DNA from 3 places in the Cutibacterium avidum 44067 genome. Region 2 is predicted to be linked to each of the others. Evidence: riboswitches for the same ligand, from Rfam matches in the RefSeq annotation. Region 2 holds a riboswitch; each other region holds the start of a gene.

Region 1 (9,720 bases), 150 kb from region 2:
GGAGGTGTCCCATGCCTGAGAACACCGTTGCAAAGGTCCGTCAGGACAACTCGCTGACCGGAAACAACAAGTGGGTGGCTCCGGTCATCATCATCCTTCTGATCGCCCTGTTCATCATGAGCATGATCCTCGGTGGCAAGAAGACCAGCGGCGACGAGGAAGGATTCGGGGGGACTGACGACGCTGCCGCCGAGGCTGCCGAGCAAGCCGGTGCCAAGAAATGGATCGAGCCGATCTTCGAGCCGAACTCCGGTGAGGTCGAGTCCGGCCTGTTCGCTCTGCAGGCTGCCCTGGGTGCCGGCGTTGCTGGCTACGCCCTGGGCCGTATGGCCGGCAAGAAGAAGGGCCGCGAGGAGGCTGAGGACGCCTCCGATCTGCACAGTGTCGACGACGTGCCCGAGGCCGCCGTCACCTCGTCGGAAGCGACTGCCTCCGCCAAGTCATGACGATCACCTCTCTCGACGACGCCGCCTGGGACTCTCCCTGGCGGCGTCGTTCGGTCGGGGAGAAAGTCGCCCTGTCGACGGCTCTCCTCCTGACCTCACTGTGCACCCCGTCGATGGAGGCGTCGTCGTTGGTCAGCCCGGTCGTGGGCTCCGGCATCTGGCCGGGGGCGCTGTTGGCCGGGATCGTCAGCATGATCGTCATCCTCGGTCCGGCGCGCATCCAGGGGCGAGTGCTGTGGCAGGCGATGGCTGCCCCGATCGTCTTCCTCTTCTTCGGCGGGATCTCCGTCCTCATCAGCCTCGGTTCCAGCCCGGCGGGAACGGTCTGGTGGCATTCCGGGGTATTCAGTATCGGTCCGGTCTCCACCGCCCAGGCAATGTCCTTGGTGGAGCACGGCGTCTGTGGCACGCTCACCCTCATGGTGCTGGCCGTCACCACTCCCATGGTTGACCTGCTCACCTGGATGCGAAAGTTCCACATCCCCGATCCGTTGCTCGAGATCGCCTCCTTGACCTACCGACTCATCTTCGTGCTGCTCGACACCCTGGTCACGGCCAGCGAAGCTCAGCACGCCCGCCTTGGTGACGCCCCGGAGGGGAGATTTGGCGGGTTCAACCGGCGCATGAACAACACCGCCGCGCTGCTGGGATCGGTGGGTATTCGCGCCTGGACAAGGGCCAACCGCCTCAACGACGGCCTGGTCAACCGAGGATTCGAGTCCGCCTTGGTGACCCTGCCCGTCAAACGCGTCGGATCAGCGCGTTTCAAAATCATCGTCGTCGTCGTCATCGCCGCAGTCTGGGCGATCAGCTGGTCGACGACCGGAAGGATTTTCAGATGAGTGACGAGGTCCTACTGTCGACCGAGCACCTGTACGCCACCCACCCTGGCCGGCCCATGGTGCTCACCGACGTCAACGTCACCTTTCGTGCTGGAGTTCGGGTGGCGATTCTGGGAGCAAACGGATCGGGCAAGACGACGCTGATGCGTTGCTTGTCGGGCTCCCTCAAACCCGTCAAGGGCAAGGTCAAGAGGGGTGGCACCGTGCTCGGTCACGGGCGCACCCAGCTTCGTGAGCACCGTCGGGCGGTTCAGCTCGTCCTCCAGGACCCCGACGACCAACTCTTCAGCGCTGACGTGAGCCAGGACGTCTCCTTCGGCCCGATGAACATGGGGCTGGACGTGGCGGAGGTGCGCGATCGCGTCGCCGAGGCCCTGCAGCTGCTCGGGGCCAGCCATCTTGCCGAGCGTGCCACGCACCAGCTGTCCTATGGTGAACGCAAGAGGATTGCTGTCGCCGGTGCCGTCGCCATGCGCCCGGATCTGCTTCTCCTTGACGAGCCCACCGCCGGACTCGACCCGGTTGGCGTCACCAAGATGCTGGAGGCATTGGACCGTCTGCGTGACCACGGTACGACTGTGGCGATGGCCACCCATGACGTCGACCTGGCTCTGGCCTGGGCCGACGAGGCTCTCATCGTCGTCGACGGTGGAGTGCGGCAGGGGCCGATCGACGAGTTGCTCGCCAATGTGACCATGGTGGAGAGGGCTCATCTGCACTTGCCGTGGCCCCTCGAGCTGGTCCGACGCCTTGGCATAGACGAGCGTCCCCGCACGATGAGTGAGGTCGTCGCGATCCTGTCACACCGGCCGCCGAGCACTTCACGGTGACGCCGTGTTGCCTCGTGACACCAGCGACATGAGTCACGTTTGATGGGGTGACCGCTGCGGTGGTTCGATGGTCGTCATGAACAGGTCATCGTCGAGTACTGCGCTGATCATTGGCGCGGTTGTCGTACCGATCGCCGTCTGCGCGGTGTTGAGCGCCCTCATCGACGTCTTCGTCGCACCCGCAGCCGCCCTCGTACTCGTTCTCGTCATCGTCTTCTTCTGTCTGAGAGGATCCTGGCTCGTTGACGCGCTGGTCATCGTGGTCAGCGCTCTCAGTTTCGACTTCTTCCTGACATTCCCGTACCGGAGCATGAAGATCGCCTCTCGCCCTGACATCGAGGTGACGATCGTTCTTCTCGCAGTCGGTGCCGCGATCGCCGGTATCTCGCGCTGGGCTCTGACGGCCTCGGACCTGGCCGAGCAGCGCCAGGGATATGTTGCCTCGGCACTCGATGCTCGCTCAGGCGGGCTGAGCCATGACGACATCGCTCAGAAACTCGCCAGTCTCGTCGGGGCTGAGGCAGGTGTGTGGGTGGACGGCAATCCGCCGGCCGGGGAGGCCGTCGTCCAGAACTCGACCACCATGCGCACGGATGTCGGGCTGGAGGATCCTTCCCGGGTTGGTTTTCCCACCGACCGGTTCATCTGCTTCCCGGCGACCGGTGGCTACATCCGAGTCTCGGCGGCGTCTCGCCATGTGCGCCCCACCGCCGAGCAGATGCGGGCTGCCTGCCTGCTGGCCTCCCAGATCAGCTGAGTCCAGGATCAGACAACTGTGCACACTGGGTGGCTCGTCGTCACTCAGTGTGCTGCCAGGTCCACGCCACGACGGTGCGGGCCGGTCTCCAGCCCCGCAGTCGGCCGATGCTGTCGGCGGTCTCGACGCCGAACCTCATGAGGTCGCCGCCTAGGTCCCGGTGCAAGGATTCCACGAGCATCTCGGCCTCCATCGTCACCCCATGGACGACGAGCCGTCCCCCGATGGGCAGACGCGGTCGACACTGGGTGACGAGAGTTTCCGTCGCCCCGCCGCCGATGAAGATGGCATCCGGGTCGGGCAGTCCCTCCGGCAGCCCCTTGGTGAGGTCGGCGTCGATGACCTCGAACTGGCCGGGCAGAGTGAGTTCTGCGGCATTCGTGCGGGCATTGGCGGCCCGTTCTGCCTTGCGCTCCACCCCGATGGCTCGGCAGGTCGGATCAGTGCGACACCACTCGACACCGATCGACCCGGCGCCGGTGCCGAGGTCCCACAGCAGCTGGCCCGGCATGGGTCGCAACGCTGCCAGAGCGACGGCCCTCACCGGATGTTTGGTGATGAGGCCGTCATGAGCGAAGTGCGTCTCGTCGAGGCCAGGCGTGCGTCCGAGGAGGGTGGCGTCAGGATCATGGGTCATGAGGGAAGCTTAGGGCAGTGCCGGGTGAGGACAACCCGACCCGTGTGACACAATCGACTATGGCCCTCGGGGAGGAATCCGGTGTGAATCCGGAGCGGTCCCGCCACTGTGAGCGCCTCAGCGCGAGCCAGGTCGATCCTGCGGGTCAGGTTACGGAAGTCCCGTGACCCGACGGGCGCGGACCCGCAAGGAGGTCGTTCATGCCGCACGCGCGCAGTGGCGCCACACCAGACGACGGACTGTCCACCAGACAGCGACGGTTACGGCCAGTTCTTGCGGTGAACACCGGCGAGGGCAAGGGCAAGACGACAGCGGCGATGGGCACCGCCCTGCGCGCCTGGAACCAAGGGTGGAGGGTCGGCGTCTTCCAGTTCGTGAAGTCCGGACGTTGGCATGTCGGCGAGCAGGACGCCCTGCAAGCTCTCGGGAAACTCCACGAGGAGACCGGCGTCGGCGGGCCCGTCACATGGGAGGTCATGGGGACCGGATGGTCCTGGGCACGGTCCTTCGATGCCGCCGATGACCCCGAGGCCGCTGCCCGCGAGGGATGGCGACACGTGTCGGAGCTCCTGGCCAGCGAGGCGCTTGACTTCTACCTTCTTGACGAGTTCACCTACCCGCTGGACTGGGGATGGCTCGATGTCGACGAGGTCGTCGACACACTGGTCAACCGACCCGGCACCCAGCACGTCGTCATCACCGGCCGTCGGGCCCCGGCAGCCCTCGTCGAGGCCGCAGATCTCGTCACCGAGATGACCAAGATCAAGCACCCCTTCGACGCCGGTCAGCGTGGTCAGGCGGGGATCGAATGGTGATGCGCATTCCACGAATCCTCATCGCCGCCCCGGCGTCGGGAGGCGGCAAGACGACCGTAGCGACCGGTCTCATGGCAGCCCTGCGTGCCACTGGCCGGACGGTGGCGCCGTTCAAGGTTGGGCCGGATTACATCGATCCCGGTTACCACTCGATGGCCAGTGGTCGTCCGGGCCGCAACCTGGACTCCGTCATGTGTGGTGACGAGCTCATGGCCCCGCTGCTGGCCCATGGTTTCGTCACCCCCGATGCGGCGGACATTGCGGTCATCGAGGGAGTGATGGGCCTCTTCGACGGCCAGCTCGGGACCGGACGCGGGTCCAGCGCCGAGATCGCCACCTCGACCCAGACCCCGGTGGTCGTGGTCGTCGACACCGCTCATGCGTCCCTCACCCACGCCGCAGTGGTGGCAGGTCTGGCGACGTTTGATCCGAATGTCACGATCGCCGGTGTGATCCTCAACCGGGTCGCCTCTCCTCGTCATGGTGCCGAGGTCGTGCGCGGACTCGACCGACTCGGCATCCCGGTGCTGGGACGGATTCCGCGCACCGAGTCGATCTTCGTGCCCTCTCGCCACCTGGGTCTGGTCCCGGCGGGGGAGTGGGAGGACTCCGCCTCCAAGGTCGCCGGCCTGGGTGATCTCATCGCCGAACACGTCGATCTCGACGCCGTCATGGACCTGGCCGATTCCGCTCCCGACCTCGACGTCGAGCCTTGGGATCCGCGAGCTGCTCTGCAATCAGCTGGCTGGCAAGGCCATTCCTTCGACGAGCCGCCGGTGGTCGGAATCTTCGCGGGGCGAGCCTTCACCTTCCGTTACCCCGAGACCACCGAGATGTTGCGGGCGGCCGGGTTCCGGGTCGTTGACGTCGATCCCCTCACCGATCGACGTCTTCCGGACGGCATTCAGGGCCTGTACCTGGGCGGTGGATTCCCGGAGATGCACGCCACGGATTTGGAGGACAACACCGAGCTCGCGGCAGATGTCCGCGCCCATGCCGAGGCCGGGATGCCGATCGTCGCGGAGTGCGCCGGGCTTCTCTACCTCTGCCGCCACCTCGACGGGCGAGACATGGCCGGCGTCCTTCCGATGGACGCGGCGATGGCGACGAGACTGACGATGGGATACCGGGTCGCCACCCGCAACTCCATCAGCGTCGTCGGCCACGAATTCCACCGCACCACGACGACGCCATTGGCTGACGTCGACCCGGCGTGGCACATCACCATGCCCGACGGCACCGATCGTGCCGAGGGAGCTCTGGGAGACCCTGCTGCTCTGGGGCGTCCCACCGTGCAGGCCTCCTACCTGCACCTGCACTGGGCCGGTCAGCCCTCCCAGGCGGCGTGGTTTGCCCGTGAGGTGGCGAGGTTCCACGAGGGGAGAGGGGCCCAGGATGCCGAGCCTGACCTCAATCACCACGGGGACAGCGACATTGCCGACGGTCTGGTTGACCTGGCCGTCAACGTCCGCGTCCCCGAGCCACCGCAGTGGCTTCGTGACGCAATCACCTCCACCGAGCACGACTGGGCGCGTTATCCTGACGCCACCCCGGCCCGGGAGGCCCTGGCCACCATGCAAGGTGTGGGAATCGACATGGTTCTGCCCACCTCCGGAGCCGCCGAGGCCTTTCCTCTCATTGCGACCACGCAGCCGCACCACGCCGCGGTCATCCATCCTCAGTTCACCGAGCCGGAGGCAGCTCTGAGATCAGCCGGGATAGACGTCGACCGAGTCATCCTCAATGCCTCCGACGGGTTCGCACTGGACCCGGCCCTCGTCCCGGAGGATGCCGACCTCGTCATCGTCGGTAATCCCACGAACCCCACCGGTCGGCTGCACCCGGCGTCCGACCTGCTGACCCTGCGCCGCCCGGGTCGGATCCTCGTCGTCGACGAAGCCTTCATGGACGCCACTGACGAGTCCCAGTCCCTCATCGGCAATGACATGGACGACCTGCTGGTGCTGCGCTCCCTGACGAAGACCTACGGCCTGGCCGGAGTCCGTGCCGGATACGTCGTCGGGGATCCGCGACTCATCTCACGTCTGGCGGCTCACCAGACCCCGTGGTCGGTGTCCACCCCGGCCGTCGCGGCCATGGTCGCTTGTACCTCCGAGGAAGCGTCTCGGTTCCGCAACCAGCTGCGCGACGAGCTTCCCGCGGCCCGCGCCGACCTCGTCGGACGCCTTCGAGAACTCGGTCTGGCCATCGTCAATTCCGAGGCTCCCTTCGTGCTCGTCGACACCTCGTCAATCAGCGGCGAATCGGTGCGTCTTCCCCTGGCTGATCGTGGGTTTGCCGTGAGGCGCGGGGAGACCTTCCCCGGTCTCGGCCCCAGCTGGATCAGAGTCGCCGTCCGTGACACGAAGACACACGCTGAGCTCGCCCGAGCCATCTCCGATCTGACAGCACACCAACCCAAGGAAAACTGATGTCCTACTCCCCAGAACTCGTTCCCGGCACTGTCACTCTCGTCGGAGGTGGTCCCGGTGATCCCGGGCTGCTGACCATTGCAGGGCTGGAGGCAGTGCGTCAGGCCGACGTCATCCTCCACGACCGTCTCGCTCCGGTCGTCGTCATGGACGAGAATCCGGACGCCGAGAAGATCCCGGTCGGCAAGGTGCCGCGCGGGCCCTACGTCCCGCAGGAGCGCATCAATGAGCTGCTCATCGAGCATGCCAGGGCCGGGCGCAAGGTGGTGCGCCTCAAGGGTGGCGACTCCTTCGTCTTCGGACGTGGTGGCGAGGAGTGGCAGGCCTGCGCCGCTGCCGGCGTCCCGGTGCGCGTCATTCCCGGTGTCACTTCCTGCGTGGCCGGCCCCGAGCTCATGGGAGTCCCACTGACCCACCGTCACCTGGTTCAGGGATTCACCGTCGTCTCGGGGCACGTCGCCCCCGGCGACACCCGGTCCGAACTCGACTGGGCACAGATCGCCAAGACCGGCACCACCCTCGTCATCCTCATGGGCGTGGCTCACATCGGTGACATCGCTGCACGCCTCATGGAAGGCGGACTTGCCGGTGACACCCCGGTCGCCGTCGTCGCGGATGCCTCACTGTTCACCCAGCGATCCCTGACGACGACCCTGGAGAAGGCTGCCGAGGACATGGTCGAAGCGGGCATCAAGCCGCCGGCCATCACCGTTGTCGGAGACGTCGCGGGCCTGGACCTCGACGAGACCCGGGTCCACGAACCGTCTGATCACTGAGATTTCACCGTCGCGAGGTGGGCGTTGATCCACTGCACCGCCTCGTCGACCTCGCTGAGCTCGTCCCCCCAACCAGGGGCCGGGCCGCGTGACACCATGACGATCTGGACGTCGGTCTCGGCTGCCAGGCGGAGCTTGGGGTCCAGCTCGGTGCCCCCGGAGTCCTTCGAGACGACGGTTGCCACACCCTCGGAGAAGATCTCACGCTCCCGGGCCATGGTGAAAGGGCCACGCTCCTGCAGTACCGTCCAGCCCTCGGGAAGCTCCTCCTCGGGAGCGTCAACGCAGCGCACGATGACCCGACGCGGGCCGAGGCACAGGTAATGGCTGATGGGTTGGCGTCCCACCGTCAGCAGGACGACGTCAGGCAGGTCCGCAAGGACTCGTGCGGCGGCGTCGTGATCGTCCACCCAGTGCCAGGTCGCGGCTTCGGGTTGGGTACGCCAGCTCGGCGGGGCCAGCCGGGCCAGCGGCAGGTTGAGATCGAGACACGCCTGTGCGGCGTGGCCGTGCATGGTCGCGGCGAAGGGGTGCGAGGCGTCCACCATGACCTTGACCTCGTTGGCGGTGAGGAAGTCCTTGAGACCGCCGACACCGCCGAACCCGCCCAGCCTCGTCGGTCCTGGGACGGGTCGTGGGGACTTCGTGCGTCCCGCCAGGGATGTGCACAGGTCGATCCCGTCATCGACCAGTCGAGTGGCCAGCTGCCGGGCCTTTGTCGTGCCGCCAAGAATGAGGACGTCCATGACTCCATCAAAGCAGGCTGTGGGACAATGATCCTCGACCGCGGTGGAACACCGGTGTGAATCCGGGACGGTCCCGCCACTGTGACGCTATAGAGGCGAAGTCAGACCAGAACCGCGCACACCTGCCCCGACCGGGGTGGGACTACATTGCGACGCACGTGCGTGGCGTCCGGGACTGCGAGGACACAGGCCCGGGGGATGCGGCGGCGTCCCCGACGATGGAGCATGATGGCCCGACTGTCTGAATCCGTGTCCGCTGAGAGCCTGCTTGCCCGCACAGTGCGCGGCATTCGCGGAGCTGACGCCAAGGCCCTGGAGGCTGCCCGAGCCCGTCAGCAGGTGCTTACCAAGCCCGAGGGTTCGCTCGGGCTGTTGGAGGATCTCTCGATCCGGCTGGCGGGAATGTACGGACAGGTACCGGTCCCTGTCCCGAGCCACCCGGTCGTCGGGCTGTTCGCAGGCGACCACGGGGTGTGGGCCCAGGGAGTCTCCCCGGATCCTCAGGAGATCACCACCCAGCAGATGGTCAACATGGCGGCCGGCGGGGCAGCGATCAGCGTGTTGTCGCGGCAGATGGGCGCGCAGCTGTGGATCACCGACGTCGGTGCCCTCCACGAGGTCGACGCGCCCATTCGCCAGCGTTGCGTGCGACGAGGCACTGATGACATCTCCCAGGGCCCAGCCATGAGTACTGACGAGGCCGTCCAGGCCCTTGAGGTCGGTATCGAGACCGGCCTGGAGGCTGTCGAGGGGGGAGCAGACATCCTCGTCACTGGCGAGATGGGCATCGCGAACACGACGCCGGCCTCGGCACTCATCAGCGTCTTCACCGGGTGCTCCCCTGCTGAGGTGACGGGTAAGGGCGCTGGGTCGGACGACCGTCGTCACCAGCACAAGATCGGTGTCGTCTCCCGCGCACTCCAGGTCAACCAGCCCGACGCCGACCACCCGGTTGAGGCATTGGCGAAGGTGGGAGGTTTCGAGCACGCTGCCATGGCGGGGTACATCCTGGCCGCGGCCTCCCGGCGTGTCCCGGTGCTCATCGACGGGGTCATCGCCTGCTCGGCAGCTCTGACGGCCACCGCGATCTGCCCGGAGGTACGCGACTTCATCATCACCAGCCATGCCGGCGCCGAGCCGGGAATCACCGCGTCCACCAGCGCACTCGGTCTTCCGGCCCTGCTGGATCTGGGGATGCGGCTGGGGGAGGGGTCGGGGGCCATCCTCACCCTGCCAATCGTCCAGGCCAGCGCCCACATCCTCAACGAGATGGCCACCTTCGAGGACGCCGACGTCACCGACATCAAGGTGACTGGGGAGACCGATCTTCCCGATGCCCTCGATACGAGCGCTCCCCCTTGTCGAGTCCTGGTTCTGGGGGGTGCGCGATCCGGGAAGTCGACCTTCGCTGAGTCGAGGTTGCCCCATGGCTCTCGCGT
Region 2 (9,720 bases):
TGGTCGACCACGCTCCCGGGGCGTCGATGCCCTTCTCGGAGTTCAGGCCCCACTGACGGTTCCAGTACTCGTCGTTCGGGGCGGACGCCGCTGCAGTGGTGCGAACCTTCTTGCCGGTCTGCTCGTTGATCGTCATGTGGATGACCGGTTCGACGGACGCCACCTCGGGGTTGCTCTCAATCTCCGACATGAAGGCCTTGGCGGACTTCTCGTCGAGACCCTTGGAGACCTGAACCGACATCGAGTCATTGGCTCGAGCCAGGGAAGCCGTCACACGGGCACCACGTGCCTTGGCGGCATGATCGACGACTCCTCGCAGGGACGTCGAGCTCGCCCACATGGCGGAACTGGTACGAGCCGCACGAGACACACCCTGAGCGGAAGTCGAGTTGTCCTTGAAATGGACGACGAAGCCGCTGGTGGTCTGCGCGGATGCGGAAGTGCGCAGCGGTGAGGTGGTGAAACCAGGAGCGGCGTTGCAGGGGACGGCGGCCGCGGCAAGGGATGCGCCAGTGATCGCACAAAGCAGCAAGGTTGACGTACGACGTGATGCCATGTCCATTCCTCTCAGTTTGTTGAAGGTGGAATGAACCTAAGGTGGCAAGGGGTCACTTCCCGGCCACGACCTGGAAACTCTCACATGATGACTGAGAAATCTTCCTGAAACAAAGTCGTCTTAGCTTTTGCCTGGTATGGACCGTCGACCCGGGCATGACAAGGCCGGGAGCGCTTGGCACCCCCGGCCGGTCAATTCTGAGGCGACCTCAAATCACGAAGTGCTGGCCATCTCCCCCTGCGCCCACGGCAGACTGGGGACGGCATGGGCAAAGGCGCGCAGGATCTGCTCGGCGCCTTCCAAGGCGTTGGTGGCCTCGGTACCCAGTCCTGCCTCGATCTGCTCTGCGACCTGCTGGACGGAGGGATCGGTGTCCAAGGACTCGAGGATCTCGTTTCGGACCATGTTCCACAGCCACTCACGCTGCTGCTCGATACGGCGGACCTGCAAGGAGCCGTCCGTCTCGAGGTACGCACGATGGTCGACGATGGCCTGCCAGACGTCGTCGAGCCCCTCCTTGGTGTACGAGGAGCAGGTCAGCACCGGAACACGCCGCTTGTCGGCATCGGAGGAGACGAGCTTCATGGCGATGGACAGGTCACGAGCGGAGACACGCGCGTTGCCGGCATTGTCGCCATCGGCCTTGTTGACCGCAACGACGTCCGCCAGTTCCAGGATGCCCTTCTTGATGCCCTGCAGCTGGTCGCCGGTACCCGCGACGGAGAGCATGAGGAAGGTGTCGACCATGCCTGCCACGGCGACCTCGGACTGTCCGACACCGACGGTCTCGACGAGCACCACGTTGTAACCAGCTGCCTCCATGACGATCATGGCCTCGCGTGTGGCCCGGGCGACGCCACCCAGGTGACCGCCGGAGGGTGACGGGCGCACGAATGCCTCGTCACGGTTGCACAGATCCCCCATGCGGGTGCGGTCACCGAGGATCGAACCGCCGGTGCGAGTCGATGACGGATCGACGGCCAGAACGGCAACCTTGTAGTTGAACTCGTCGATGAGCTTGGTGCCCATGGCATTGATGAAGGTCGACTTACCGGCGCCGGGAACACCCGAAATACCGACACGGATGGCGTCACCAGTGTGAGGAGCCAGCAGGCGCAACATCTCGCGCGCCTTCTCGCGATGTGCCGGTTTGCTCGACTCCACCAGAGTCAGCGCTTTGGCAATGTGCTGGCGGCTCCCGGCCAGGACTTGCTCAACCAGTTCGGGGACGTCGATCGGCATGATCACCATTTCCTTCATCGGGTGGGTACGTCTACCGTACCGCCCACGGACAACGTTCATGGCTGAGGGCTCATACCCAGTGGCTTTCAGGTCCGTATGACGGTGGCCCCTGGAACCTCGCGGGGTTCCAGGGGCCAATCCTTCAGTCTCGTGGACCGATCCAGACTCAGTCGTCGCTGTGAGCGGCGAGGAGCTTCTCCATCAGCTCGATGGCAGCGTCCGGGATGACGGTGCCAGGCGGGTAGATGGCGGCTGCACCGTCATCCTTGAGCTCCTGGAAGTCCTGGGTCGGGATGACGCCACCGACAACGATCATGATGTCGGAGCGGCCGAGCTTGTCCAGTTCCTTGCGCAGGGCCGGCACCAGGGTGAGGTGTCCGGCGGCCAACGAGGAGACACCGACGACGTGGACGTCGCCCTCGACAGCCTGGCGAGCGGTCTCCTCAGGGGTCTGGAACAGCGGGCCGACGTCGACGTCCATGCCGAGGTCCGCGTAGGCGGTCGCGACGACCTTCTGGCCACGGTCGTGACCGTCCTGACCCATCTTCGCGATCATGATGCGAGGACGACGGCCTTCCTTCTCCTCGAACTTCTTGATGAGGTCGTGGACCTTCTTGGTCGACTCGGTGCTACCGGCTGCCTTGCTGTACACGCCCTCAATGGTACGGATCTGAGCGGTGTAGCGCCCGAAGACCTTCTCCATTGCGTCGGACATCTCGCCGACGGAGGCGTTGGCGCGACCGGCGTCGATGCACAGCTTGAGCAGGTTGCGGTCGGGATCGCTCGGGTCCGGGTTGGCAGCAGCCCAGGTGAGCTTCTCCAGAGCAGCCTGGCAGGCCTCCTCGTCACGGTTGGCGCGAAGCTGCTCGAGCTTGGCCTTCTGCTCCTTGAGCACCTGGGTGTTGTCGACCTTGAGGACCTCGAGATCCTCTTCCTCGTCGAGACGGTACTTGTTGACGCCGATGAGGGGCTGACGACCGGAGTCGATACGGGCCTGGGTACGAGCGGCGGCCTCCTCGATACGCATCTTCGGGATGCCCTTCTCGATGGCCTTGGCCATACCGCCGGCCTTCTCGACCTCCTGGATGTGGGCCCAGGCCTTGCGAGCCAGCTCGAGGGTGAGCTTCTCGACGTAGGCGGAACCGCTCCAGGGATCGATGACGCGGCAGGTGCCCGACTCCTGCTGGATGAACAGCTGGGTGTTTCGAGCGATACGAGCGGAGAAGTCTGTCGGCAGGGCGATGGCCTCGTCGAGGGAGTTGGTGTGCAGGGACTGGGTGTGTCCCTGGGTGGCTCCCATGGCCTCCACGCAGGTACGGATGACGTTGTTGTACACGTCCTGAGCGGTCAACGACCAGCCAGAGGTCTGCGAGTGGGTACGCAGGCTCATGGACTTCGGGTTCTTCGGTCCGAACTGGTTGACCAGCTTGGCCCACAGCATGCGGGCCGCGCGCATCTTGGCGACCTCCATGAAGAAGTTGGTGCCAATGGCCCAGAAGAAGGACAGACGCGGTGCGAACTGGTCGACCTTCAGGCCCACCGACTCGCCAGCGCGGATGTAGTCGACACCGTCGGCCAGGGTGTAGGCCATCTCGATGTCGGCGGTCGCGCCGGCCTCCTGCATGTGGTAGCCGGAGATGGAGATGGAGTTCCACTTCGGCATGTTCGCGCTGGTGAAGGCGAAGATGTCGGAGATGATCCGCATCGAGGGCAGCGGCGGGTAGATGTACGTGTTACGAACCATGAACTCCTTGAGGATGTCGTTCTGGATCGTTCCGGCGAGCTGCTCGGGCTTGGCGCCCTGCTCCTCGGCGGTCACGACGTACAGGGCGAGAATCGGCAGCACGGCGCCGTTCATCGTCATGGACACCGACATGCGGTCCAGCGGAATACCCGCGAAGAGCTCACGCATGTCCAGGATGGAGTCCACGGCCACACCGGCCATGCCGACGTCACCGGGAACACGCGGATTGTCGGAGTCGTAACCACGGTGGGTCGGCAGGTCGAAGGCGACCGACAGACCCTTCTGACCAGCGGCCAGGTTACGGCGGTAGAACGCGTTGGACTCCTTGGCGGTGGAGAATCCGGCGTACTGACGAATCGTCCACGGACGGAAGGCGTACATGGTGGCGTACGGGCCGTGAGTGAATGGCGGCAGACCGGCGTAGGTGTCCAGCCAGTCCATGTCGGCGTAGACGTCCTCCGAATACAGGTGGCCAACCGGAATCTGCTCCGGAGTGGTCCAGGGCTCCTGCTCACCAGCGGCGGCGGCCAGCTTGGCGAACTGCTCCTGCGCGTCCGCGGGGACCGGAGAGTCTCCGAGGTTGATGGAATCGAAACGAGGCAGGGTGGTCACTTGGCAACTCCCAACGTGTCCAGAGTGGTGGTCAGGACGTCAACGACGTCCATCCCGAGGTAGATGCGCCCGTCGATGACCTTCTCGGCCTCGGCAGCGTCATCACCGAATTCCTTGAAAGCACCCGACAGGTAGACCAGCTTGGCGCCAGCCTCCTTGAGGGCCTTGGCGACCTCGAGGCCCTGGGCCGCGTAGGTCTTGGCGTTCGAACACAGATCAGCGACCTCAGCACCGGACTCCTTGAAGGCCTTGACGACCTCTTCAGTGGTGCCTCCCTCGCACTCCGGGGTCTCCATGCCGGCGATGTGCCACACCGGGGCGGAGAATCCCTCGCGAGGACCGAAGTCACGACGGGTTCCCAGGCAAGCCAGGAAGACCTTCGGACGCTCGGAGCAGGTGGCGGAACGATCAACGAGGGCCTCGAAGATCTCGGCGTCGCGGCGCCACTCCAGCCCCTTGCGCTCGGCAGTTTCGGGGTACGGCTTGGTCTCGACGGTCTTGGCGTCGAGCAGTGGGAACTCGCTGACGGCCGTGATCGGCTGCTTGCGGGTCGCCAGACGCTTGGCGCGCTCGGCGTTCAGCTCGTCGAGCTCGGCGCGGACGTGGTCGCCGGTCAGGGCGGCGGCCATGCCACCGGCAGCCTCGACAGCCTGGAACTCGGCCCAGGCGGCCTCCTCCAGCTTCTTGGTCAGGGCCTCGACGTAGAAGGAGCCACCAGCCGGGTCATTAGCGCGACCAATGTTGGACTCCTCGGCGAGGATGATGCCGGTGTTGCGGGCGATACGACGCGAGAAGTCGCTCTTCGGCAGGCCGATGGCGGCGTCGAAGGGCAGGGTCGTGACGGCCTCGGCACCACCGACAGCAGCACCGAAGGTCGAGATGGTGCCTCGCAGGATGTTGACGTAGGGATCGTCACGGGTCAGCTCACGCCAGCTGGTGACGGCCTCCTGGCGGGCACCACGCTTGGCGGCCGGCACCTCGAAGACCTCACCGACGCGGTTCCACAGGGTGCGCAGGGCGCGTAGACGGCAGATGGTCAGGAACTGGTCGTGGGTGGCGGACACCCGGAAGTTGATGGCGTCGAACGCCTGCTCGGCGGTCAGTCCCTGCTCCATGAGAGCGCGGATGTACTCGACGCCGGTGGCGATGGCCCAGGCGAGCTCGTGCACGTCGCCGGCACCAGCGTTGTGGTAGATCGTGGCGTCAACGACGAAGGCGCGGGAGTTCTTGTACTTCTCGATCTTCCTGACCCACTCGCCCATGCCGGACAGATCCGGGGTGCCACCGTTGAGGGCGGCGAAACCGATCGGGTCCAGACCGAGGTTGAACGACAGTTTGTCGGGCTCGATCTTGGAATCGGCGTAGACCTTGAGGAGGGCCTCGGCGGCAGCCTCCTGGTCGTCGCGGCTGGAGACCTCGACCTTGGCCAGGTCCAGCAGCACGTCCTTGAGATCGCCGGCAATGTCCTCGGGGTTGATGGCGTCGGCACCGACCCGCAGCCACAGGGACGTCACGCCACGCTCGAGGTCAGCGATGACGGCCTTCTTGGTGAACTCGACGTCGGGATCCTCGTGAAGGGCTCGGACGTCCCACGCGTCCATGCTGCCGTCACGGATCGTCGTGCCGCGGGTAAAGGGCGGTACGCCCGGAGCGCCGAGCTTCTCGGAGGCATCCTGACGCCGGTACATCGGCTCGATCTGGATGCCGTCGACCGTGGTCGGCTCGAGGCGCTTCATTCCCTGCTCGATGTTGAGTTCCTTGCCCTCGGGGCGACCCCGGTTCAAGACTTTGAGGACCGCGTCCTCCCACTGTTCGTGGGTGACCTTCGGGAAGTCCCCGGCCAGGCTCAACTCCTCGGGCATCCTGTCCTCGACGGGCTTGGATGCGAGGTTGTCAGGATCAGTCATTCGTCAGACTCCTGCTCCGCTGTGGATGGTTGGACGACCTCGGCCGGCCCTCGAGACCTCGGACGCTGTGGCACACGCGGAGTGCACCACACGCTCTGGCAGGTATTCGGACTCATGGGCACCTCGTCTGCCGACGAGTCCTACGTCACCGCTTCCCAGACCGAAGCCCAGTGCTTGATCGACGTCCACCCGGTCCGAGAACCAGATGGGCGACGATGGTGATGTCGTTCCCACTCACCGCTGCGGGGCAGTTCCGGAGTTTCACCGGATTCCCTCTTACCGCCTTGAAACCCCGGATGGGATTCCTCGGCACCAGCACCTACGATACTAGGCTGCGCACAATCGCCTTCACGCAGCGGGGGTGCATGTGCACGATTGTGCGAAACGAACGTGAGCGGCCTTTCACCGTGCTTTCCGAACCTGCAAGGTCCGGGGCCGGGCAGCGACGGCATCAATCCAGTCGCGCAGGTGGGCGTGGACATGTCGACGGTTCACCTCATTGAGGATCTCGTGGCGCGCCCCGGGGTAGAGAACGAGGTCCACCTCACGCGAGCCCGAGTCGCGCAACTGACGCGCGACCTGGCGCACTCCCCTGCCGGAGTCCCCCACCGGGTCCTTGGCGCCCGACATCAGCAAAATGGGCAGTGCCGGTGGAGTCGCTCGGAAGATCTCGGTGGAGTTGGCGAGTTCGATGAGTCGGACGAGTTCGCGGTAGAAGGCTGCGGTGCAGACGAAACCGCACAGCGGGTCGTCGTTGTAGGCGTCCACGACGTGAGCGTCTCGGGACAACCAGTCATAGTCGGTGCGGGCCGGCAGGAAGGCTCGGTTGAAGGACCCAAAGGACAGCGTGTTGAGCAGCGGGCTGCGGGAGTCCTCCCCCACCATGAGCACCTGGGCCTGGGCCAGCCCGGTGGCGACAGTGCTCAACGGCCCCAGGGAGGAGCCGGTGCCGATGATGACCAGGCCGGCCATCTCGCGTCCCCGACGAACGGCCAGGACACGGGCAAGGAACGACCCCATCGAGTGTCCGACGAGGAACCACGGCTTCCCCTCCAGCTTGGCCATGAAGTGGTCAGCGACGGCGGACAGGTCGTCGAGCAGCTGGTGGTAGCCACGATCAGACGTGGTTCCGAGTTCTCCTATGGCAGCAGCACGCGGCCCGTGGCCACGGTGGTCGTTCGCCACGACGAGCCAGCCGTCGGCTGCAAGTACCCGGGCGACCTCGTCATAGCGAGCCGCGTACTCGGCCATACCGTGGCAGAACTGCACCAAGCCCTTGATGGGGCGCCCCGACGCAGCCTCGGGACGCCAGACAAGGACGTCGACGTCGGCTCCGTCATCAGCGGTGATGGTGATGGTGTCCATAGTTCCTCCCAGACAGCTCACCCCGGACAAAACCGTTTCAACCATACCGACGTCTTCATCGCGGCTATCACACAGCCTGGCCGCGAGAGAACGTACCGGAGCGCTCACCCGTCGCCCGGACGAGTCTGACACTGCATTGTGCCTTGCCGTAGAGGCGATCAACCCGCCAAGCATCCGCGATGGTCGCACCCCGGCAGGGGCGACCTCGCCAGGGACTGTCTCATGATATGAATGGCCCGGAATGACTTCAGCTTGAGAGTGCTCTCACATTCGAAAGGCACCGCTATTAGTACCGAAGTTGCCCGCAAGGCCGCCGGACGCCTTCACTGGCCGACGCGCATACGTTTCGGACTTACCCTCTCTGACGCGCTGGCGATAGCCGTAGCGCTCATCACAACGATATATATCCGTTGGCCAAGCCCAGACAGCCAGACGATTGCCGGCACCCGGCACATCACCTATTCGGCATTGGCAGTGGTCTTCGGCCTGGTGTGGCTCCTCATTCTTTCAACCAACGACAGCCATCGAATCCGGCTGTTGAGTTCGGGATTACAGGAGTATCAGCTCGTGGCGCGGGGGACTCTGTGGGCCTTCGGTTCTCTGGCAATTTTCAGTTATCTGTTCAAGCTGTCGGTCTCCCGATCCTTGTTCCTCGTCCAGGACCCCGGAAGAGTCGTGCTTTCTTTCTGTGGTGGTGGTGTGGTCAGAGTGTGAGGAGGAGTGTGCAGGTGGCGGGTGGGTCCCAGGCGGCGTGCCGGGTGGCTCTCGCGATGTTCGTGGCCCCGGCTAGGTGGTGGATACTGATGGCCAGATTCCTGATCGTGGCCATCACGTGGGGGCCGATGCGGTGCGGATCTGGCTACGATCCTCGTCGAGCGTGACGTCTCGGACCCAGTGGAGCCGGTTCTCTACACCCCAGTGGCCGCGGGTCCAGGCCGCGATCCGGGCCGCAGAGCCTTCAGGTAGCGTGACCGAGGTGATGAGGTAGACGATCTCGGTGGTCCTCTTCCCGGCCCGGGTGGCCACCCAGCGCCGGTGGACGATCTGCGCGGCGCCGGGGAATCCCAGGCCGGTGGGGGCCTGGAGGACTTTCAGGGTGCGCCGGGTGAGGCGGCCATGGGCCTTCTCCACGTCGACGTGGCCGGCGGGGACCTTCTTCTACGGCTGGCCGGCCAGGTTCTTGTGCAGGGTGGACTGGTTGGATTTGACGGTGAACACGTAGTCGACACCGGCGGCGAGGATCGCGGTAGCACTGGCGGTCTGAGTGTGGAGGGCGTCGGCGGTGATGACTGCACCGGCCGCGCGCTCGCCCAGCGCCTTGATCACGGCGGGCAGCGCCGGTATCTCGGTGGACTTGGCCTCGACCTCCGGTGGGGCCATCACCGTCCCCGACATGTGGTCGAGGCCGGCGACCAGGTGGCGGGCCCGCTCGGTGGCCGAGCGGGAGCCCGGTAGCGTTTTCCCGTCTACGGCGATCACGTGGCGCGCCGGCGAGGGTGGTGCGGGTCCAGGCGTACAGACACAGGTGCCCGTCCAGGGCGGCGGTGATGCGGGCGACGAGTTTCCGCAGGGTGGATTCGCCGGGGGCCGATCTCAGCGCGAATTCGTTCAGGTTCTTGTCGGTGAGTCTGGCTGCCCACTCGCCGGTGGCGGTGAAGCCCCGGCAGCCGGCCATCGCCGCCGAGACAGCGACCAGAAGCACCCCCGGCACGGGGTAACGCTTGCCTCGGGCCTGGCGGGGGTCGGGGACCCTGGACAGATGATCGGCCAGTCGGGCATCAGGTAGGGGCGTGTCAGGAATGGTCCTGGGCGGCGCGGTGGGGGAAGATGGCATCGCAGGCGGGGTCCTCGGGATCGGTAGATTGCATGGCTACTTCCATCCCATCCGGGACGGCCTCGCCCACCCATCTAACACGCTGGACCCGACTCAACCCCTAGCCACAGCACACTCCTACCGACTTTTCCGGGACCCTGCCACCACCATAGCCAGAAATATCGCTAATTCCGTCATCTCCGAATCATCCAAGCAGGTGAAAAGCCTCGAGGGAAAGAACTCTCCAGTACAGGTGGTCATGATGACCCCTGCTGATCTTTCCCAGGCGAAGAAGGCACCCTCGCCAGCGAAGTACATTATCGCGGGCCTCTTGGCAGGAATCATCCTGGGCTACGCCATAGCTCTCATCCGACACCTCGCTGATCGCCGCATTCACACCACAGACGACATTACTGACCGTATCGAAAAACCCATTTTCGCTACTATCCCCACGTCGTCGACCATCGAAACCCTTTCGACT
Region 3 (9,720 bases), 930 kb from region 2:
TTGTCCCACCCTTACGCCGATCACCGACAGGTGGTTGTAGGTCGTCGAGACGTGCCTGCCGGCGATCATGCCGTGATCGACCTCGACCCGATTCCCGTACCCGCCCGCAGGGCCCGCGAAGAGGACCTTTCCTGGTGCTGACGAACCTACCGGGGTGCCACACGAAGCTCCGAAATCGACGCCGGTGTGCAGCTTCCAGACGTGGAGGATGGGGTGGAACCTCATGCCGAATGGCGACGTGACCGGGCCGTTGAGAGGTTTCGACAGCAGAACCCCGGTCGGCATGGCGACCTTGGACGGCATGGCGACCTTGGACACTGCCGGACTCGGGGTCGGGGTTGCCGCCTTTACCGGAGCGAGGACCCCAGGGCTGACAGGAGCTGAGGACTAAGTGATGTTCGGGGTCGGTGGGGTCGTGTCAAGCCAGGAAGCCGGCCATGCGGTGGACATCGGCCTGGAGACGAGCTGTTGGTGATCAAGGACGGCTCGCAATCCCGGGTCTGACGGCCATGCGGCATCTACTGACAACCCGACTACGGCCACTCCGACACCGCCGGCGATGACGGTCTTGATGGCCTTGCCCCGCGACACCATGGACAGCCCTCCTCCACGCCGTGAACACTATTGTCACCCTCGTTGGCTCCCTTTTTCCACCCGGCTGGAGCCTTGGTCGCGGCATGTTCACCCACACGTCACCTGCCACGACGAGGGGGTTATCCACAGGAATCCTGTGGATAACCCCCATGGCTGGGGAAAACACATCGATGTCGTTCCACAGCAGGTTCCGAGACCGGTGGACAGACCCTCAACCATCCCGTGAATGCCACCTCGCCGTCTACGCTCTGTGCATGACCAGTCACGTCGTCGATCAGCTCGGCCCCACTCTCGTCATCCACGGTGGCGCAGGCAACGTTCCGCCCCGAACCGGCGAGGATGCCGAGAGGTTCCGGCTGTCCCTACGGCGCGCTTTCGACGCCGGCCAGGCAGTTCTTGACGCTGGTGGGCCAGCCCTTGACGCCGTCACAGCCTCGGTCGTGGCGATGGAGGACGATCCGCTCTTCAATGCCGGACGAGGTGGGGTCCTCACCGCGAAGGGGACGGTTGAGACTGACGCCGCCGTCATGACCGGCCACGGACGTGCCGGGGCGGTGTGCTGTTCACGTCATGCCCGCAACCCGATTCGTCTGGCCCGGGCCATCCTCGCCATGTCACCCCATGTCCTGCTGTGCGACCCTCCTGAGCAGGTCTGCCGAGACTGGGGTCTGGAGGTCGAGCCCCCGGAATACTTCGTGACTGACGCTCGACGGGAACAGCTGGAACGGGTACTTGCCGGACGCCACCAGGCCCCGAGGCATGGCACAGTCGGAGCGGTCGCCCGGGACTACCACGGTCATCTTGCTGCCGCGACGTCTACGGGCGGGATCGTCGCGTCGGCAGTGGGTCGCATCGGTGATTCCCCGGTCGTCGGGGCCGGCACCTTCGCCCGCGATGGGGTCGTGGCCGTCTCCTGCACCGGTGACGGCGAGGCCTTCTTGCAGGGGCTGGTGGCCCACGAGGTGGATGCCCGCATGAGACTGGCAGGCGAACCCGTCAACCACGCAGCCATGGGAGCCCTCACCGACGAGGTCTCGTCACGAGTCACCGACGGCGCACCAGCCACGGGAGGCCTCATCGCCGTCGACGCGTCCGGACGTCTCGTCGTCTGCCATGTGTCGGCGTCCATGCTGGCCGCCTGGCCTGATCACGGCGAGGTGCTGACCTCGGTGTGAGGCTCAGCGCACGACGGGCAGTTCCGGACCGAACTCGAGCATCTGCTCGACCGCCCAGGGGCTCAGCAGGGCCGGCATCGATCGCGCCAGGCCGTACATGTCCTGCCAGCCCACCCAGGTGACCTCTTCGACCTCCTCCGGGTCAGGATTCAGCTCGACGAGTTCCTCGGGAAGGGACAACCGAGCAACGACGACCGGGCACAGCTCGTCCTCGACGATGCCGCCAGCGTCGGTGGCACGATAGGAAAAACCAGGAAGGACGACGCGCATCCGACGCGGATCGAGGTCGAGGCCGAGCTCCTGGTGAGTGCGACGCACCGCCGCGCCGATGATCGTTTCGCCGATCCGCGGATGCCCACAACAGGTGTTCGTCCACACCCCCGGCCAAGCCACCTTCGTCAGGGCTCGTCGGGTCAGCAGAACTCGCCCGCCGACGTCAAGGACGTGGCAGGAAAAGGCCAGATGTCGTGGGGTGTGCTGGCTGTGAACGGTCGCTCGGGGAGCGGTCCCAACCTGGTTGCCGTCGTCGTCGAGCAGGATGACGAGATCGTCGTGGACAGAATCCGCGTCATGGGCAGGCATGCCCCCATCCTCGCCATCGTGATGACTCATGACGTCAAGCTACCAACAACCACGAATTCCGCGAAGTCGAATGCGCTTGGGTCTCCTACGTTGGCTCATCGCCACCTCAAAGGCACCATTGAGATGCTGTATTCGTCACTTCGTCCACCCACCTCCGACGGGAGAGCCATGCCGCACATCCTCGACGTCATCCTCGTGCTGTACCTCGCCATGCGTGCCATGGCCGGGTGGATGCGCGGGGCCGTCGTCGGAGTGGCCAGCCTCATCGGGTTGGTCCTCGGGGTGTGGGCCGGTCTGTGGACCTCCGGCATCGTCGCTGACCAGTTCTTCGACAAGAATTGGACCTGGCTGGCCGCAGGCGCGGTGCGGGTGTGCATCACCCTCGTCATTGCCGAGATCATTCAGGGCATCTGCGTCCACATCGCCCAACGCATCCATCGCGCATTCAACTCGGTGGGGTTGGGCAACGTGGACCGTTTCGGCGGCTCGGTGCTCAGCGTCATCGCAACCGCCCTTGTCGTCACGGTGGCGGCAACAGCCCTCTCCCCCATCCTGCCGCCGTCATGGACCGAGGCCATCGACGAGTCATCCGTCATCACCCAGACCAATCGCGTCATCCCGGACGAGGTCAACGAGGCCGCTGCCCGACTGGTCGGTCGAGCTGCTGACACCTTCCCGAAGGTCTTCGCCGGCGAAGCTCCCCGTCTGCCCGCACCGGCTCCCGACGACGAGGCCGTCACCACTCCTGGAGTGCGGAGCGCAGCTCAATCCATCGTCAAGGTGCGGTCTCGGGCACCACGGTGCGATCGGGCCTCCGAGGGCACCGGATGGGTGAGTTCTCGCCACCGGGTGGTGACGAACGCCCACGTCGTCGCCGGGTCCAACCAGGTCACCGTGCAGGTGGGCGGAACTGGGGCTCGACTGCGAGCCCGCGTCGTCTCCTACGACCCGGACATGGACCTGGCGGTGTTGGCGGTTCCCGACCTTCGTGCCCCAGCCTTGACGATGGCGTCGACTGTCAAGGACGGTGATCCAACGGTCGTCGCCGGATTCCCGCTTGATGGTCCATACACCCTCGAGGCCGCCACCGTGCGTGGGTCGATCATGGCTCACGGTGAGAACATCTACGGCACCGACACCGTCGTCCGCGAGATCCTCTCGCTGCGCGGCACGGTACGTCCGGGCAACTCGGGTGGACCACTACTGACGACGGACGGCAAGGTCGCCGGCACAATCTTCGCCCGGTCCACCGCACAGCCGCAGACCGGGTACGCGCTGTCGAACGACCAGACTCGCAGGTTCATCCGCGCTGGGGCCAACGACACCACCGCGGCTGCGACCGGCTGGTGCACCGTTGGGTGAATTGGTGTCAAAATCTTGAGCGCCCAATGTTCCCGTCGCGGGACGGTTCCGAGCACGTTTGCGGCCCTGATCTCCCGAAACATCATCTGACAAGTACCAACACCGTGCGGTATCCCAGGGCATCCTGTGCCGCACGATGACGCGTCAACGTCCGACACCTTCTCAACGCTTCAGTTCCGGTCCATGTCCCAATAGCATTGGGTCATGGCAGTTTTCATCGTCGAAACCCATTATGATCCCGCCCATTCCGAGGAGCGCATGGCCGCGCGCCCGGCCCATCTGGAGAACCTTGATGTCATGCGCGAGCGTGGCCAGCTCGTCAATGCCGGCCCGCTGGCTGACGGCAGCGGAGCGGTGCTCATCTACACCGTGCCGGACCGCGCCACCCTTGACCATCTGCTGGAGCATGATCCGTACCCGAAGTCGGCGGTTCAGGTGGCGTCCGTGCGCGAGTGGGCTCCGAACTATCACTTCCATCATTGAGGACGCCATGGGTTGAAGCCCGTGATGTCATGGTGACATGACATCGCCGCTGCTCTTCCAACCCTTCACTCTTCGTGGACTGACGGTTCGCAACCGCGTCTGGTTGCCACCGATGTGCCAGTACGCCGTGGACTCCCAGGATGGGATCCCAGGCACGTGGCATCTGGTTCACTACGGCTCGTTCGCTGTGGGTGGCTTCGGCCTCATCGTCGCCGAGGCCACCGCAGTGAGCCCCGAAGGCCGTATCAGCCCTTATGACACCGGGTTGTGGAATGACGACCAGGTAGCAGCCTGGCGCACCGTCACCGACGCCGTTCACAGCCTGGGCGGCAAGATCGCGGTGCAACTGGGCCATGCCGGACGCAAGGCCTCCACCGAGAAGTGGTGGCCGGGATTCCATGGCAGCGTGGTGCCTCCCGAGCACGGCGGCTGGATTCCGGTCGGACCGACCGCCGCGCCGGCGGACGGCAAGCAATACGTCGGCCTGCCCGTCACCACCCTCGACGAGGACGGCATCGCGAAGGTCATTGACAACTTCCGCTCCGCTGCTGCACGTGCCGTGGAAGCTGGGTTCGACGCCGTCGAGATTCACAGCGCCCACGGTTACCTGCTGCATCAGTTCTACTCGCCGCTGTCCAACACCCGCGCCGACGGCTGGGGCGGTGACTTCGACGGACGTGTCCGCCTGCCACTGGAAGTTGCGAAGGCTGTGCGTGACGCCATCCCTGACACCATGCCCTTGTTGGCACGTCTGTCGGTCACCGACTGGCGGGACGACGGCTGGCAGGTGGAGGACTCCGTCGAACTGTCGCGTCGTTTTGCGGAAGTCGGAGTTGACCTCCTCGACGCCTCCTCAGGAGGAAACTCGTCGGCGCCCATCCCCGTCGCCCCGGCCTACCAGGCTGACTTGGCAGCTCGAGTGCGCACCGAGGCGGGCATTCCCACCGCCACCGTCGGCATGATCTGGACCGCAGAGTTGGCCGAGGAGCTGCTCCAGAAGGGCAGTGCCGACGCCATCATGATCGGACGGGCAGCTCTGCGGGACACCAACTGGCCGTTGCGCGCCGCCCACGAGTTGGGAGTTCCCAACGAGGACGCGCCGTGGCATCCGGCGAGATTCCGGGGAGCGTGGCGCTGAGGACGTGGAGTTTCAGCGTTTCTGACGCTCGACGAAGCCCGGTGACGGCGGCGTGTTCGGTGCCACGAATCCGCCGGCCGTCAGGGGGTCGTCACGGTGTGCGTCCATGAGACGCCCAAAACGCTCAATGCCCCTACATCTTGTATTGACTCTTATTGATCAGCGTTCATATAGTGGCGACTGCACATGGTTCCCGTGTTCGCACGGGCCAAGAGGGAATCCGGTGAGAATCCGGAGCTGCCCCGCAGCGGTATACGAGAACGACCGCCGTCATCACGCACTGTGCTTCGGCATGGGAAGCGACGGCCAGTAGGCAACAAGTGCTCGTGAGTCCGAAGACCTGCCAGGTGTGGTCCCGCAACCGCGGGGCCCGGTTCGCGATCTCGCGGGAAGTGTCGCAGCGTTCATGGGGACCAGTGTCCCCGCCGCATTCCGCCCGGTCGCGTGCCTACGGCATCGCACGGAGGAATTGCAATGAGCGCCGACCCCATCTCGACCATCCGCGTCCGCAAGCGCGACGGATCCCTGGCCCCTTACGACGGCAACGAAGTCGCCGCATCCATCATTGACTCAGCCCGTGGGCTCGACGACGCCGTTGCCCGGGCAACCCTGCTGCAGGCCGAGGTGGAGATCACCCTATTCGACGGGATCACCACCGACGCCTTGGACGAGGCCGTCATCCAGGTGGCTCTGGGCAATGCCAAGGACGACCCTGCCTTCGACACCATTGCCAGCCGAATCGCCGTCAAGAAGCTGTACAAGGAGGTGTTCGGCGACACCCACGACGGTCTCGGTGACGCCAGCCCCGAGCGGGTGCGAGACCTCCACCATGCCTACTTCCCGCGCACGATCGACAAGCTCGTCGCCGACGGCCACCTTGACGAGCGACTGGGGCGGCTCTTCGACCTCGACGCCCTCGCCACGGCCCTTGATCCCGCCCGTGACGACCTCATCGGCTTCACCGGCGTGCGCACCATGGTCAACCGTTATCTGCTGCGTACCCCCGACCAGCGAGCGTTGGAAGTACCGCAATACTTCTGGATGCGCGTGGCTATGGGGCTCAGCCTCACCGAGGACGATCCGACCTCCTCTGCCCTCGCCCTCTACGACTCGATGAGCAACCTGCGTCATCTCGCGGCTGGATCCACCCTTGTCAACGCGGGCACCCCGGCTGGCCAGCTGTCCAACTGCTTCGTCATGCGCACCGAGGACGACTTGGAGCACATCGCCCGGACGATCCGTGACGTCATGTGGATCACAAAGGGCACCGGCGGCATCGGGCTGTCGATGTCTGACCTGCGCTGCGAGGGGTCACCTATTCGCTCCGACAACACTGCGTCGACCGGTCCGATCCCCTTCATGCACACCATCGACTCGACGCTGCGAGCCGTCTCCCGAGGAGGCAAGAAGCTCGGCGCTCTGTGCTTCTACATGGAGAACTGGCATATGGACTTCCCCCAGTTCCTCGACCTGCGGCAGAACTCCGGTGACCCGTACCGACGCACCCGTACCGCCGACACTGCGGTGTGGATCTCCGACGAGTTCATGAAGCGCGTCGCCAAGGACGAGGACTGGTACCTCTTCGACCCCGCCGAGACCCCCGATCTCACCGAGCTCACCGGGTCGGCCTTCTCGAAGCGTTACGCCCACTACATCGCCGAGGCCGAGGCCGGCCACATCAGGCGTTTCCACCGCACCACGGCCCGCGAACAATTCCGAGCCATACTGGTGAGCCTGCAGACGACATCCCACCCGTGGTTGACGTGGAAGGACAGCGTCAATACCCGCGCGTTGAACAGCAACACCGGGACGATCCACTCCTCGAATCTGTGCACCGAGATCTGCCTGCCCCAGGACCGCGACCACACCTCGGTGTGCAACCTGGCTTCGGTCAACCTCGCCGGGCACCTCGTCGGGCCGCGCGGGAAGCGTCGCATCGACTGGAACCAACTGGCCGCCACCACTCGGCTGGCGGTGCGCCACCTCGACAACCTCGTCGACATCACCGCTTCGGCGGCGCCTCAGGCCGAGCGATCCAACGTGGAGAACCGGGCCATCGGCCTGGGCGTCATGGGGCTGACGGACATGCTCGAGCAGGTGCGGATTCCCTACGACTCCTCCGAGGCCTGCGAGATCGTCGACCGGATCATTGAATTCATCAGCTGGCACGCCATCGACACCTCCGCTGATCTGGCCACCGAGCGTGGCTCGTACCCGATGTTCGCGGGATCCGGCTGGTCGGAGGGGATGGTCCCGGTCGACACTCTGGCCGTCCTGGAGCGCGACCGTGGCATTCCCGTTGACGTCGACCGGACGACGAGGATGGACTGGGACGGGCTGCGTACCAAGGTGAGTCGCGGGATGCGCAATGCCACTCTGATGGCCATCGCCCCGACGGCGTCGATCGGCCTGGTCGCTGGCACGACGCCGGGTCTGGACCCGCAGTTCTCCCAGATGTTCTCCCGAGCCACCTCGGCCGGGAAGTTCCTCGAGGTCAACCGCAATCTGGTGGCCGACCTCAAGGACCTCGGGCTGTGGGAGAAGGTACGCGAGGAATTGCTGCGCCGCCAGGGGGATCCCAGCGAGATCGAGGCCATCCCGGCCTCCCTACGGCGTCTGTACCGCACCTCCTTCACCCTGGATCCGATGGCCTACCTCAACGTGGCCGCCCGGGCGCAGAAGTGGGTGGACCAGGCCATCAGCCGCAACATCTACCTGGCCTCCCGGTCGGTCGGCGACATGGAGGACCTCTACACCGCGGCATGGCGAATGGGCGTCAAGACGACCTACTACCTCCACATGCTGCCCCGTCACACCGCCGAGCAGTCAACGGTGGCGGTCAACAAGGCTGCCGGACATCGCAACGGTCCTCGTCGTGGGTTCGCCACCGCAGCACGGCGTGACACCAGCACCGCGACCATCGAAAAGCCCCTGACCGAGGTACTCGACGCCGAACCCGTCATGGCCCTCGATCTCGTCGACGGCACCTCCTGCCCGGTGGACCCACAGGAGCGCCTGCAGTGCGAGTCCTGCCAGTGACCGACGACCGTTCCACCCACTGAAAGCGAGAACACCATGATCCTTGGATCCGGAATCCACGAGGGGTTGCTGCTCAAGCCCGTCATCTACCCGTGGGCCTACGACCTCTACAACCAGGCCGTGGCGAACACGTGGTTCCCCAACGAGATCCAGCTCGACGAGGACCTCGCCGACTTCGGCCGGATGACTCCCGACGAGCACCATGCCCTGACCCACCTCATGAGCTACTTCAACCCCAACGAACTGCTGGTCAACAAGGCGTTGGCCTTCGGGGTCTACCCCTACGTCAACGCAGCTGAGTGCCACCTCTACCTGGCCAAGCAGATGTGGGAGGAGGCCAACCACTGCATGGCATTCGAGTATGTCCTCGAGACCTTCCCGATCGACCGCGACGAGGCCTACCGCTCCCACGTCCACGTCCCGTCGATGGCCCGCAAGGAGTCCTTCGAGGTGGCCTTCATCAAGCGGATGACCGAGCAGACCCTCGACATCACCACCGTCGAGGGCAAGCAGGACTTCGTGCGCAACCTGGTGGCTTACAACATCATTCTCGAAGGCATCTGGTTCTACTCCGGGTTCATGGTCGCGCTGTCCTTCCGGCAGCGAAACCTGCTGCGCAATTTCGGCTCCCTCATCGACTGGGTGGTCCGCGACGAGTCCCTCCACCTGAAATTCGGCATGAACCTCATCCTGACGGTGTTGGAGGAGAACCCGGAGGTCGCCACCGAGGAGTTCGCGACCGAGATCCACGACATGATCGTCGAGGGGGTGTCCATGGAGGAGCAGTACAACCGCGACATGCTCCCCCGCGGCATCCTCGGGATGAATGCTGATTACGTCAATGACTACGTCAAGTACCTGGCAGATCGTCGCCTAGAGGAGCTCGGGTTCGAGCCGGAGTACCGCGTCGCCAACCCGGCGAAATGGATGGCCACGGCCAATGACACCCTCCAGCTGGTCAATTTCTTCGAGGCCACCAACACCTCCTACGAGGTCAATGCCCACGCCACCGGTGGTCGGTGAGATCGGGAGCGGACCCCGATCTTCGACGAGTCCCCGTTCGTGGGGTATTCGTCACCCCGTTGGCGAGCGTGCATGAAGTCGCCATGGCATGCACGCGGACGATGTCAGCCCCAAAATATGCTTTGGGACTGACATCGTCCCTTGTTAGGGTCCTATAACGTGGACGAACTCTTCAGCCCTCCCGGAGGCGAATGGCATCCGGTCTCCCCGAAATTCGTGACCGTCAAGAGGCTCATGGTCTGTCTGACCTGGGGTATCCTTACGGTCGCCCTCGCCGTCGTGCTGGGGATCGTCGTCACCTGGTGGGCCGGTGTCATCGCGACG

Evidence for each region. Region 2 has a riboswitch for cobalamin ahead of mutA (methylmalonyl-CoA mutase small subunit). Riboswitches for the same ligand answer to the same signal wherever they lie in the genome.
Region 1: linked by a shared signal. The riboswitch ahead of cobO (cob(I)yrinic acid a,c-diamide adenosyltransferase) and the one ahead of mutA (methylmalonyl-CoA mutase small subunit) in region 2 are both predicted to bind cobalamin.
Region 3: linked by a shared signal. The riboswitch ahead of PALO_RS00495 (ribonucleoside-diphosphate reductase subunit alpha) and the one ahead of mutA (methylmalonyl-CoA mutase small subunit) in region 2 are both predicted to bind cobalamin.

Annotation. Positions count from the first base shown of each region.
Region 1 covers NC_021064.1:1,843,160-1,852,879, reverse strand. The annotation lists gene PALO_RS08540 (energy-coupling factor ABC transporter permease) at 1-19, shown strand, start outside; gene PALO_RS08535 (energy-coupling factor ABC transporter substrate-binding protein) at 12-446, shown strand; gene cbiQ (cobalt ECF transporter T component CbiQ) at 443-1,288, shown strand; gene PALO_RS08525 (energy-coupling factor ABC transporter ATP-binding protein) at 1,285-2,118, shown strand; gene PALO_RS08520 (DUF4118 domain-containing protein) at 2,186-2,875, shown strand; gene cbiT (precorrin-6Y C5,15-methyltransferase (decarboxylating) subunit CbiT) at 2,916-3,512, opposite strand; cobalamin riboswitch at 3,536-3,672, shown strand; gene cobO (cob(I)yrinic acid a,c-diamide adenosyltransferase) at 3,713-4,327, shown strand; gene cobBC (bifunctional hydrogenobyrinic acid a,c-diamide synthase/histidinol phosphate aminotransferase CobBC) at 4,327-6,759, shown strand; gene cobA (uroporphyrinogen-III C-methyltransferase) at 6,759-7,535, shown strand; gene PALO_RS08495 (cobalt-precorrin-6A reductase) at 7,529-8,281, opposite strand; gene cobT (nicotinate-nucleotide--dimethylbenzimidazole phosphoribosyltransferase) at 8,507-9,720, shown strand, end outside.
Region 2 covers NC_021064.1:1,694,219-1,703,938, forward strand. The annotation lists gene PALO_RS07745 (S8 family peptidase) at 1-556, opposite strand, end outside; gene meaB (methylmalonyl Co-A mutase-associated GTPase MeaB) at 770-1,816, opposite strand; gene scpA (methylmalonyl-CoA mutase) at 1,965-4,154, opposite strand; gene mutA (methylmalonyl-CoA mutase small subunit) at 4,151-6,061, opposite strand; cobalamin riboswitch at 6,142-6,393, opposite strand; gene PALO_RS07770 (alpha/beta fold hydrolase) at 6,464-7,426, opposite strand; gene PALO_RS07775 (hypothetical protein) at 7,658-8,140, shown strand; partial or broken gene PALO_RS12900 (ISAs1 family transposase) at 8,255-8,905, opposite strand; partial or broken gene PALO_RS12905 (transposase family protein) at 8,979-9,260, opposite strand; gene PALO_RS07790 (tyrosine-protein kinase domain-containing protein) at 9,226-9,720, shown strand, end outside.
Region 3 covers NC_021064.1:103,004-112,723, reverse strand. The annotation lists gene PALO_RS00530 (M23 family metallopeptidase) at 1-318, opposite strand, end outside; gene PALO_RS12695 (hypothetical protein) at 388-594, opposite strand; gene PALO_RS00520 (isoaspartyl peptidase/L-asparaginase family protein) at 678-1,769, shown strand; gene idi (isopentenyl-diphosphate Delta-isomerase) at 1,773-2,381, opposite strand; gene PALO_RS00510 (MarP family serine protease) at 2,520-3,713, shown strand; gene PALO_RS00505 (YciI family protein) at 3,918-4,196, shown strand; gene PALO_RS00500 (NADH:flavin oxidoreductase/NADH oxidase) at 4,234-5,334, shown strand; cobalamin riboswitch at 5,505-5,696, shown strand; gene PALO_RS00495 (ribonucleoside-diphosphate reductase subunit alpha) at 5,809-8,373, shown strand; gene PALO_RS00490 (ribonucleotide-diphosphate reductase subunit beta) at 8,410-9,396, shown strand.